One region of the Salinicola sp. RZ23 genome, then DNA from elsewhere that is predicted to be linked to it. Evidence: predicted binding sites of a transcription regulator. Region 1 holds the regulator's gene; the other holds the start of a gene.
What was found. Region 1 encodes LexA, which represses DNA repair genes until DNA is damaged. Its sites were predicted from a motif close to TACTGTNTANNTANACAGTA; they were not measured.
Positions count from the first base shown of each region.

Region 1 (5,063 bases):
CCGGGGGCGTTGCGCCAGTACCCCTTGTAATCCATGCCGAAGCCGAACACGTAGCGATCGACCACTTCCAGGCCACAATAGGTCGCCTTGAGGTCCGGCGAGGCCTTGCGATCATGCTGCTTGTCGACCAGCACTGCGGTGGAGAGACTCGCCGCACCTGCCTGACGACAGTAGTCGAGAATCGCCGCCAGGGTAGCGCCCTCGTCGAGAATGTCGTCGACGATCACCACATGGCGCCCAGCCATGGGAATCTCCGGCGACACCCGCCAGAACAGCTCTCCACCGCGGATCCCGCCGCGATAGCGGGTAGCATGGAGATAGTCGACCTCGAGCGGGAAGCCGAGACGGGGCAGCAGATGCCCGGTGGTGATCAGGCCGCCATTCATCACGCAGTAGAACACCGGGAGCTTGTCACCAAGATCATGGGTGATCGCTGCAGCCATCTGGTCGAGAGCCTGCTCTACCTGGGCCTGGTCGATCAGACAGTCGGCGTTGTCCATGACCTCCTGCATCGAATTGAGCGCGTCGGGGAGCGTAGATTGGGTCATCGTATTCCGTATCAATAGCAGCGGGCGGCCACCGGCAGAGCCGGCGCCGCCTCTGGACAGAGGGCGGATCACTCCGCCTCGTTGAGGGCTTCCAGACGGGCATGGGTGCGCCGCCAGCGCGAGATCACCGCCAGCGACTCGAGGCTCGGCCTGGCGCGGGCGTAACGCAGCTTGGCGATCCGCGGCGCCTGGCGTCCGCTGCAGGCATCCACCACTTCCCGCGCTGCCGCGGGATCGTTGCAGATCACCGCCATGTCACAGCCGGCGGCCCAGGCCGCCTCGGCGCGTGCCGCCGGGGTACCGGCAGCGTGGGCGGCGGCCATGGTCAGGTCATCGGAGAAGATCGCCCCCTTGAACCCGAGCTCTTCGCGCAGCAACCCCAGCCAGCTGGGCGAGAAGCCCGCGGGGCGCTCGTCGAAGGCGGGAAAGATCACATGGGCCGGCATCACCGCATCGAGCTTGCCTGCCAGCCGCGCAAAAGGCACCAGATCGTGCGCGCGCAGCGCCTCCAGCGAGCGCGAATCCCGGGCCACGGCGTGGTGCGAATCCTGACGCGCCCCGCCATGCCCGGGAAAGTGCTTGCCGATGGCGACCATGCCAGCGTCATGCAGACCATCGATGAAGGCGCCGGCCAGCGCCGCGACCACCTCCGGGTCGGGGGAGAAACTGCGCGAGCCGATCGCCGGCGACTGGTCATCGTCGAGGTCGAGCACCGGGGCGAAGGTCAGGTCGAAACCGCACGCTGCCATCTCCATGCCCAGCAGCCAGCCGGTATCCAGCGCCAGGGCCAGAGCCGCCTCCGGCGCCTCGGCGAACTGTCGCCCCAGGGTCGCCATCGGCGGCAGCCGGGTCACGCCCTGCTTGAGCCGCTGCACGCGACCGCCCTCCTGGTCGACGGCGACCAGAATGTCCGGTCGGCAGGCGCGAATCTCGCCGATCAGCGCCTGGGTGGTCCCCGCATCCGGGGTATTGCGCGCAAACAGAATGACGCCCCCGACCTCGGGGCGCGACAGCAGCCGCCGCTCTTCCTCGCGCAGTCGAGTGCCCTCGACGTCCAGCATTACCGGACCCAGCGGTTGTGTCATAGCCGTTACCTGAAACCGTGAAGCGCCCGATTCTAGACGACCCGTCGGCGTCATGACAGAGGGCGCTGCCGCTACCGTGTCAGGTCGCTGCTGGCTCAGGCGACTCCAGCGGTGCCAGCATGCCCGCCGCCACCACCGGCTTGAGCCGCCGGATCAGATCGCGCACGGTGACATGCTCGTGGTACTCGTTGTCGGCGATATCGCGCAGCGCATCCAACCCAGAGAGCGTGAACACCACGGTTCCAAGCATGAAGTGGAGGCGCCAGAAGCGCTCCGCCTCCGGCAGCTCCGGCGTGGCCAGCCGCAAGCAGGCGACGAATCGGTGGAAGGTTTCGCCGTAGTGCGCCTGAATATAGCGCCGCAGATGCCCCTGGGCCTGGGTATAGGCCAGCCCAAGAAGCTTCATGAAGATCTTGAGACTGTGGCGCTCCGCCGGCACCTCGAGCACGCTTTCGGCGAGGCGTTCGAGCAGCACCTCGAGGGGAATGGTCTGCCCGCCATAGTGGCGTTCGAGCCCGTCGAGCGCGTGATTGAGACGCTCGGCGAAGGGGTCGAGGTAACGCGCGAAGACCGCCTGGATCAGTGCCTTCTTGGAGCCGAAATGGTAGTTGACCGCCGCCAGATTGACCTTGGCCCGGGTAGTGATGTTGCGCAGCGACGTTTCGGCGAACCCCTTCTCGGCGAACAGCACCTCGGCGGTGTCGAGAATGCGGGTCACGGTGTCGGATTGGGCCATGGACTACCTCTTTCCTGTCGACATCGGGGGCTGCTCGCTGACACCGAAGCTGCCGGCCGACGCCTGTCGAATCAGCTGAAAAACGCCTGTTTAAAACGCTTTTGAATCTAACCACTCCCGGCGCGGCGGCACAATCGCGGCAAACGTCGAAGGCACCCTGCCGCCCTCTTTTCCTTGCCCACCCTTTTCCCTTTGTCTACCCCTTTCCCTGCCCAGCAGGACTGGATACAATTCCAGACTGTATACATGACCAAGCCCTGACAGGCCCCGGGGAGACGCCCAATGTCGAGACCGCTCACCGCCCGGCAGCAGAACGTCTACGATTTCATCGTCAAGACGATGACCGAGTTCGGCTATCCACCCACCCGCGCCGAGATCGCCAAGGCGCTGGGATTCCGCTCCCCCAACGCCGCCGAGGAGCACCTGCGCGCGCTCGATCGCAAGGGCGTGATCCGCATGATTCCGGGGACCTCCCGCGGGATCCGCCTGCCCGCTGCGGCCGGCGCACCCGAGCCCGTCGAAGCCGTCGAGACGGGGCTGCCGATCGTGGGTAACGTCGCCGCCGGCAGCCCGATCCTCGCCGCCGAGCACATCGACCGCTACTGCCCGCTGCCGGCCGACTACTTCGCCCCCAGGGCCGACTACCTGCTGCGCGTACGCGGGCTGTCGATGAAGGACATCGGCATTCTCGATGGTGACCTGCTCGCCGTGCACCGTACCCAGGAGGTGCGCGACGGTCAGATCGTGGTCGCCCGACTCGACGACGAAGTCACGGTCAAGCGCTTCCAGCGGCACGGGCGCCGCGTCACCCTGCTGGCGGAGAACCCCGACTTCGCCCCCATCGAGGTCGACCTGGAGCATCAGCAGCTGGATATCGAGGGCCTCGGCGTCGGGATCATCCGCGGCGGCAATGGCCTGGGCCTGCAGTAGACGCCAACGGCCATGCGCAAGATCCTCCACGCGGACTGCGACTGCTTCTACGCCGCGGTGGAAATGCGCGACAACCCCGGGCTGCGCGACCTGCCGCTGGCGATCGGCGGCAGTGCCGACAAGCGCGGAGTCATCGCCACCTGCAACTACCCGGCCCGGCGCTATGGCATCCACTCGGCGATGCCCACCGCGCGCGCCCTGCGGCTATGCCCCGAGCTCAAGCTGCTGGCGCCGGACTTCGACCGCTACCGCCGCGTCTCGCATGACATCCAGGCGGTCTTCCACGAGCTGACCCCGCTGGTGGAACCGCTCTCCCTCGACGAAGCCTATCTCGACGTCAGTGAGGTCACCCGCTTCCAGGGCAGCGCGACCTGGATGGCGCACTGGCTCAAGCAGGAGGTGCTCGCGCGTACGGGCATCGTGGTCTCGGTGGGCGTGGCGCCCAACAAGTTTCTGGCCAAGATCGCCAGTGACTGGGACAAGCCGGATGGCCTGTTCGTGATTCCACCCACGCAGATGGCGAGCTTCATCGAGGGGCTGGCGGTCAACAAGCTGCACGGGGTCGGCCCCGCCACCGCGGCCAAGCTGGAGGGGCTGGGTATCGCTACCTGCGCCGAGCTGCGCGCACGGCCGCTGGAGCAGCTGATCGATGCCTTCGGCAAGTTCGGCCAGCGCCTGCACGAGCTGGCCCACGGCATCGATGACCGTCCGGTCAACGTCACCCGCGAACGCAAGTCGGTCAGCGTCGAGACCACCTACGACAGCGATCTGCCGGATCTCGCCCAGTGCCACCAGGCACTGGCACCGCTGATCGCCCGGCTCGACGAGCGCCTGGCCCGCCACGGCAACCCCGATATCGGCAAGCAGTTCGTCAAGGTGCGCTTCCACGACTTCACCAGCACCACCCAGGAGACCGGCGCCCGGGGCGTGATCCATGCACGCTTCCACGAACTGCTGGAGAGCGCCTGGCAGCGCGGCGGCCGCCCGGTGCGTCTGCTCGGGGTCGGCGTGCGCCTGGCCCCGGAGGCCGAGCAGCGCCAGCTCAGCCTGTTCGACGGCGAGCAGCCGACCTGACGCCGCAGGCGAGAGGCCGACCACACCGGGGCAGAACTCAGGAGAAGACGACGGTCTTGTTGCCGTGGATCAGCACGCGGTCCTGCAGATGCCAGCGCAGGCCACGTGCGAGCACCGCCTTCTCCACGTCGCGCCCCAGCCGGACCAGGTCCTGGGGCGTATGGCAGTGCGACACCCGCTGAATGTCCTGCTCGATGATCGGCCCCGCGTCCAGCTCCTGGGTGACGTAGTGGCAGGTCGCACCGATCAGCTTGACCCCACGCTCGAACGCCTGGTGATAGGGCTTGGCACCGGCGAAGGAGGGCAAAAAGCTGTGGTGGATATTGATGATGCGACCGGCATAGCGCTCGCACAGCGCCGGCGGAAGGATCTGCATGTAGCGCGCCAGCACCACACTGTCGGCGTCAGCCGCAGCGATCAGCCGTTCGACCTCGGCGAATGCCGGCGCCTTGTCGGCGGGGTCGACGCTCACCCGATGGAAGGTGATGCCGTGCCACTCGACGAGCGCGCGCAGATCGTCGTGGTTGGAGATCACGCAGGGGATATCGCAATCGAGCTCCCCCGCCGACCAGCGGTAGAGCAGGTCGACCAGGCAGTGCGACTCGCGCGATACCATCAGCACCACCCGCTGACGCCGGCTGGCATCGCTGAGTCGCCAATCCATCGCGAACTCGCGGGCGATGCTCTCGA
Region 1 is NZ_PZJK01000015.1:107,233-112,295, reverse strand. It holds gene DOM67_RS15325 (hypoxanthine-guanine phosphoribosyltransferase) at 1-548, opposite strand, end outside; gene nagZ (beta-N-acetylhexosaminidase) at 617-1,633, opposite strand; gene DOM67_RS15315 (TetR/AcrR family transcriptional regulator) at 1,713-2,369, opposite strand; gene lexA (transcriptional repressor LexA) at 2,652-3,299, shown strand; gene dinB (DNA polymerase IV) at 3,312-4,373, shown strand; gene purU (formyltetrahydrofolate deformylase) at 4,411-5,063, opposite strand, start outside.

Region 2 (5,063 bases), on a different contig from region 1:
ACGCCACTGCGAAGAGCGACCATGGCCGACGAAAACCAAGAATTGCGCAAGGCGGGACTCAAGGTCACTCTGCCGCGTGTCAAGATCCTGCAGATCCTCGAAGCGACACGTATGGAAGAAGAGCTCCATATGAGTGCCGAGGACGTCTACAAGGCGCTGCTGGAGTCGGGAGAAGATGTCGGCCTCGCTACCGTATACCGTGTGCTGACTCAGTTCGAGGCCGCCGGCCTGGTGGTGCGTCACAATTTCGACGGCGGCCATGCCGTGTTCGAGATGACCCAGGAAGAGCACCATGACCATATGGTGGACCTGGAGTCCGGTGATATCGTCGAGTTCTACGACGAAGAGATCGAACGGCGCCAGCGCGAGATCGTCGAGGAGCACGGTTACGAACTGGTCGAGCATGCACTGGTGCTCTACGTTCGCCCGCGCGGCTCCAAGGCGACACGTCAGGACAGCAGCAAGAAGTAAAATGGCCGCGGCCAGGCGCCCACGGCGCTTGCCGGACGGAAACGACGAATATCATCAAAACGCCGACCCCCAGGGGTCGGCGTTTTGCGTCTGTGTATGCGTGTCATGCCGAAGGCGAGGGCATGTGTGATGGTGTGAGTGATGAACGATGGTGGGGCGGCGTGAACGCCGCCAGGGCGCTCAGTGCGCCCCGGTCTGGCTCGCCGCCAGCATCTCGCGGGCGTGGGCCAGGGTGCGCTCGGAGAGCTTGACGCCGCCGAGCATACGCGCGATCTCGCGCACTCTGCCTGCCTCGTCGAGCTGCGCCATCCGGGTGCGGGTGGCCTCGTCGCTCGACTGCTTCTCGATATGCAGGTGCTGGTGCGCCTGGGCGGCGACCTGCGGCAGGTGGGTCACGGTCATGATCTGGGCCTTGTGGCCCAGCCGGCGCAGCAGCTGGCCGACGATCTCGGCGGTGGCGCCGGAGATACCGACGTCGACCTCGTCGAATACCAGCGTGGCCAGGGTGCTGTGGCTGGCCGCCACCACCTGGATCGCCAGGCTGACGCGGGAGAGCTCACCGCCTGAGGCGACCTTGGCCAGCGGTCGCGGTGGCTGGCCGGGGTTGGCGCTGATCAGCAGGCTGACGCGGTCGACCCCGTGGGGCTGCGGCGTCTCCAGCGGGGTGACCTCGACCGCGAAGCGTGCCTTCTCCATGCCCAGGAAGGCGAGCTGCTCCTGCACCTGACGGGCGAACTCGGTGGCGCTGGTCTGACGCGCTTCGCTGATCTGGCGGGCGGCGTCGCGGTAGTGCTGGCGCGTCTCCTCGAGTCGCGCGCGCAGGCTGTCGAGATCCTCGTCGCCGCCCTCGAGGGTCGCCAGCTCGGCACTCAGGCGCTGGTGCAGCTCGACCAGCTCGTCGGGCATGACGTGGTGCTTGCGGGCGATGCGATGAATCTCGCCGAGGCGCTCGTCGACCCATGCCAGCCGCTGCGGATCGAGCTCGGTGGACTCGACGAAGTGGTGCAGTTCGCGGGCCGCCTCCTCGAGCTGGATCTGGGCATCATTGAGCATGCCGAGCGCTTCCGCCAGGCTGCCGCGGTCGCTGCCCGGCACCCGTGACAGGCGCGTGTGCGCCTGCAGCAGCAGGCCCAGTGCGCCGCCCTCGTCATGGTCGCAGCAGTCGGCGGCGAACTGCGCCTCGCGCAGGCTCTCCTCGAGGTGCGCCAGGGTCTCCTGCTCCTGCTCCAGCGCTTCCAGTTCGTCCGCCTGCAGGGCCAGCTGATCCAGCTCCTCCACCTGATAGCGCAGCAGCTGGCGCTTGGCCTCGCGCTCTTCGTCGTTCTCGCTGCGCTGGCGATACTGCTTGCGCAGGCTCTGCCACTGGCGGTGCAGCGCCGCCAGCTCGTCCACCGCGCGGCGCTGGCCGGCGGCGTCATCGAGCAGGCGACGGTGGGTCTCCTCGTTGAGCAGCGCCTGGTGGGCGTGCTGACTGTGGACGTCGATCAGGCACTCGCCGAGCTCGCGCAGATCGGCGATGGTGCAGGGCTGGCCGTTGATCCACGCCTTGGAGCGCCCGGACGCGGTGACCACCCGGCGCAGCAGGCACTCCTCGCTCGGCAGTTCGCGCGCGGCGAGCCAGGCCCGCGCCTCGGCGCGGCCGCTGAGATCGAAGCGTGCGCTGAGATCGGCGCGTTCGGCACCGTGCCGCACGCCGCCGGCATCGGCGCGTTCGCCCAGGCAGAGCCCGAGGGCACCGAGCAGGATCGACTTGCCCGCCCCGGTCTCGCCGGTGATGGCGGTCATGCCGGCCTGGAACTCCAGGTCGAGGGTGTCGACGATGGCGAAGTCGCGAATGGCGAGTTGGATCAGCATGCTGCCTCCCGAGGATCGATGGCGGCCATACAGTGGTCTGTTCGTTTATACAGTAGTCGGTTCGGCGCTTCAATCCACCTCGCGGTGCCTGATGGACGCGTGTCGCCTGTCGGCGTTCACGCAAAGCGCACCAACGCTTGAGATCGTGGCGGGCAGCCCCATATAGGCAGTCACTTGGACGTCAATAGCGATCGTCGATGACGCAGGCGCCGAGCAGACCCCACTCGGAAGCGTCGCCATGGTGTGACGCTGCCCGGCCCAGGGGCTCGCCGGTGCTGCGCCGACGCTGTCTTCATACTGGTGCTTTCATCACATCTATATCGGGAGAGACTCATGGCCAGAGATCCGCAGAAGCCCGTCGACGAAGAGATCGAGCGCGCCGAGCGCGACGGCGAACCGCAGCCGACCCAGGCGCCGCTCGAGGGTGATCTCGACGCGGTCGCCGACGAGCTCGAGCACGAGCCGGGCGAGAACGGCGGTGACGCCAACCCCGAGGCAGAAGTGCTGGCCGCGCGGGTGGAGGAGCTGGAGCAGGCGCTCACCGAGGCCAAGGATCAGTCGATGCGTGCCGCCGCCGAGGCCCAGAATGCCCGCCGGCGCGCCGAGCAGGATGCCGAGAAGGCCAGGAAGTTCGCGCTGGAGAAGTTCGTCAAGGAGCTGCTGCCGGTGGTCGACAGCCTGGAGAAGGGGCTGGAGAGCATGCAGGAGGTCGACGAGACCCACCGCGAAGGGGTGTCGATGACCCTGAAGATGCAGCTCGACGCGCTCGCCAAGTTCGGCGTCGAGCAGATCGACCCGCAGGGTGAACCGTTCGATCCGCAGTTCCACGAGGCGATGAGCATGGTGCCCAATCCGGAACTCGACCCCAACACGGTCATGGATGTGATGCAGAAGGGTTACACCCTGAACGGGCGGCTGGTGCGGCCGGCGATGGTCATCGTCAGCAAGTCGGCCTGACGCAATCTGGGCCGGCGGGGCTTGAAAGGCGCCCGAAAGCCCCCAGATAGCAGTCAATCGCGCTACACGCGCCGCCAAGACAACGTATCGAATCGTCAACGAATTGTTAGAGGTGAGGAATTATGGGACGCATCATCGGTATCGACCTGGGTACGACCAACTCCTGCGTCGCCGTGCTCGACGGTGACAAGACTCGCGTTATCGAGAACGCCGAAGGCGCTCGCACCACGCCGTCGATCATTGGCTACACCGACGACGGCGAGACTCTTGTCGGTCAGGCGGCCAAGCGTCAGGCGGTCACCAACCCGACCAACACGCTCTACGCCGTCAAGCGTCTGATCGGCCGCAAGTTCAAGGACGACGTCGTCCAGAAGGACATCAAGATGGTGCCCTACCGCATCGTCGAGGCCGACAACGGCGACGCCTGGGTGCAGGTGAACGACAAGAAGCTGGCACCGCCGCAGGTCAGCGCGGAAGTGCTCAAGAAGATGAAGAAGACCGCCGAGGACTATCTCGGTGAAGAAGTGACCGAAGCGGTCATCACCGTGCCGGCCTACTTCAACGACTCTCAGCGTCAGGCGACCAAGGATGCCGGCCGCATCGCCGGTCTCGAGGTCAAGCGCATCATCAACGAGCCGACCGCGGCTGCGCTGGCTTACGGTATGGACCGTTCCACCGGCGACCGCACCATCGCGGTCTACGACCTGGGTGGCGGTACCTTCGACATCTCGATCATCGAAGTGGCCGATGTCGACGGCGAGAAGCAGTTCGAGGTGCTGGCGACCAACGGTGACACCTTCCTGGGTGGCGAGGACTTCGACCTCAAGCTGATCGACTACCTGGTGCAGCAGTTCAAGAGCGATTCGGGCATCGACCTGTCCGGCGACAGCCTGGCCATGCAGCGTCTGAAGGAAGCTGCCGAGAAGGCCAAGATCGAGCTCTCCTCGGCCCAGCAGACCGAAGTCAATCTGCCCTACATCACCGCCGACAACACCGGTCCCAAGCACCTGGCGATCAAGGTCACCCGGGCCAAGCTCGAGTCGCTGGTCGAAGATCTGGTCAGCCGTTCGCTGGGTCCGTGCAAGACCGCCATGGACGATGCCGGTCTCTCCAACAGCGAGATCCACGACGTCATCCTGGTGGGCGGCCAGACCCGCATGCCGCTGGTGCAGCAGAAGGTCGCCGAGTTCTTCGGCAAGGACGCCCGCAAGGACGTCAACCCGGACGAAGCCGTGGCCATGGGTGCTGCGATTCAGGGCGGCGTGCTCGGCGGTGACGTCAAGGACGTACTGCTCCTCGACGTGACCCCGCTGACGCTGGGTATCGAGACCCTGGGTGGCGTGATGACGCCGCTGATCGAGAAGAACACCACGATCCCGACCAAGAAGACCCAGACCTTCTCGACCGCCGAAGACAACCAGACCGCCGTGACCATCCACGCGCTGCAGGGTGAGCGCAAGCAGGCGGCACAGAACAAGTCGCTGGGTCGCTTCGACCTCGCCGACATTCCGCCGGCACCGCGCGGCGTGCCGCAGATCGAAGTCGCCTTCGATCTCGACGCCAACGGTATCCTCAACATCACGGCCAAGGACAAGGCGACCGGCAAAGAGCAGTCGATCGTGATCAAGTCCTCCAGCGGTCTCTCCGACGATGAGATCGATCAGATGGTCAAGGATGCCGAGGCACACGAGGCCGAGGACAAGAAGTTCGAAGAGCTGGTGGCCCTGCGCAACCAGGCCGACGGCATGATCCACGCTTCGCGCAAGACGCTGGAAGAGGCT
Region 2 is NZ_PZJK01000003.1:66,814-71,876, forward strand. It holds gene fur (ferric iron uptake transcriptional regulator) at 22-471, shown strand; gene recN (DNA repair protein RecN) at 652-2,325, opposite strand; gene grpE (nucleotide exchange factor GrpE) at 2,659-3,282, shown strand; gene dnaK (molecular chaperone DnaK) at 3,405-5,063, shown strand, end outside.
Region 2: a site for LexA is predicted at 2,361-2,380, ahead of recN (DNA repair protein RecN). Genes of this name have one in related genera too.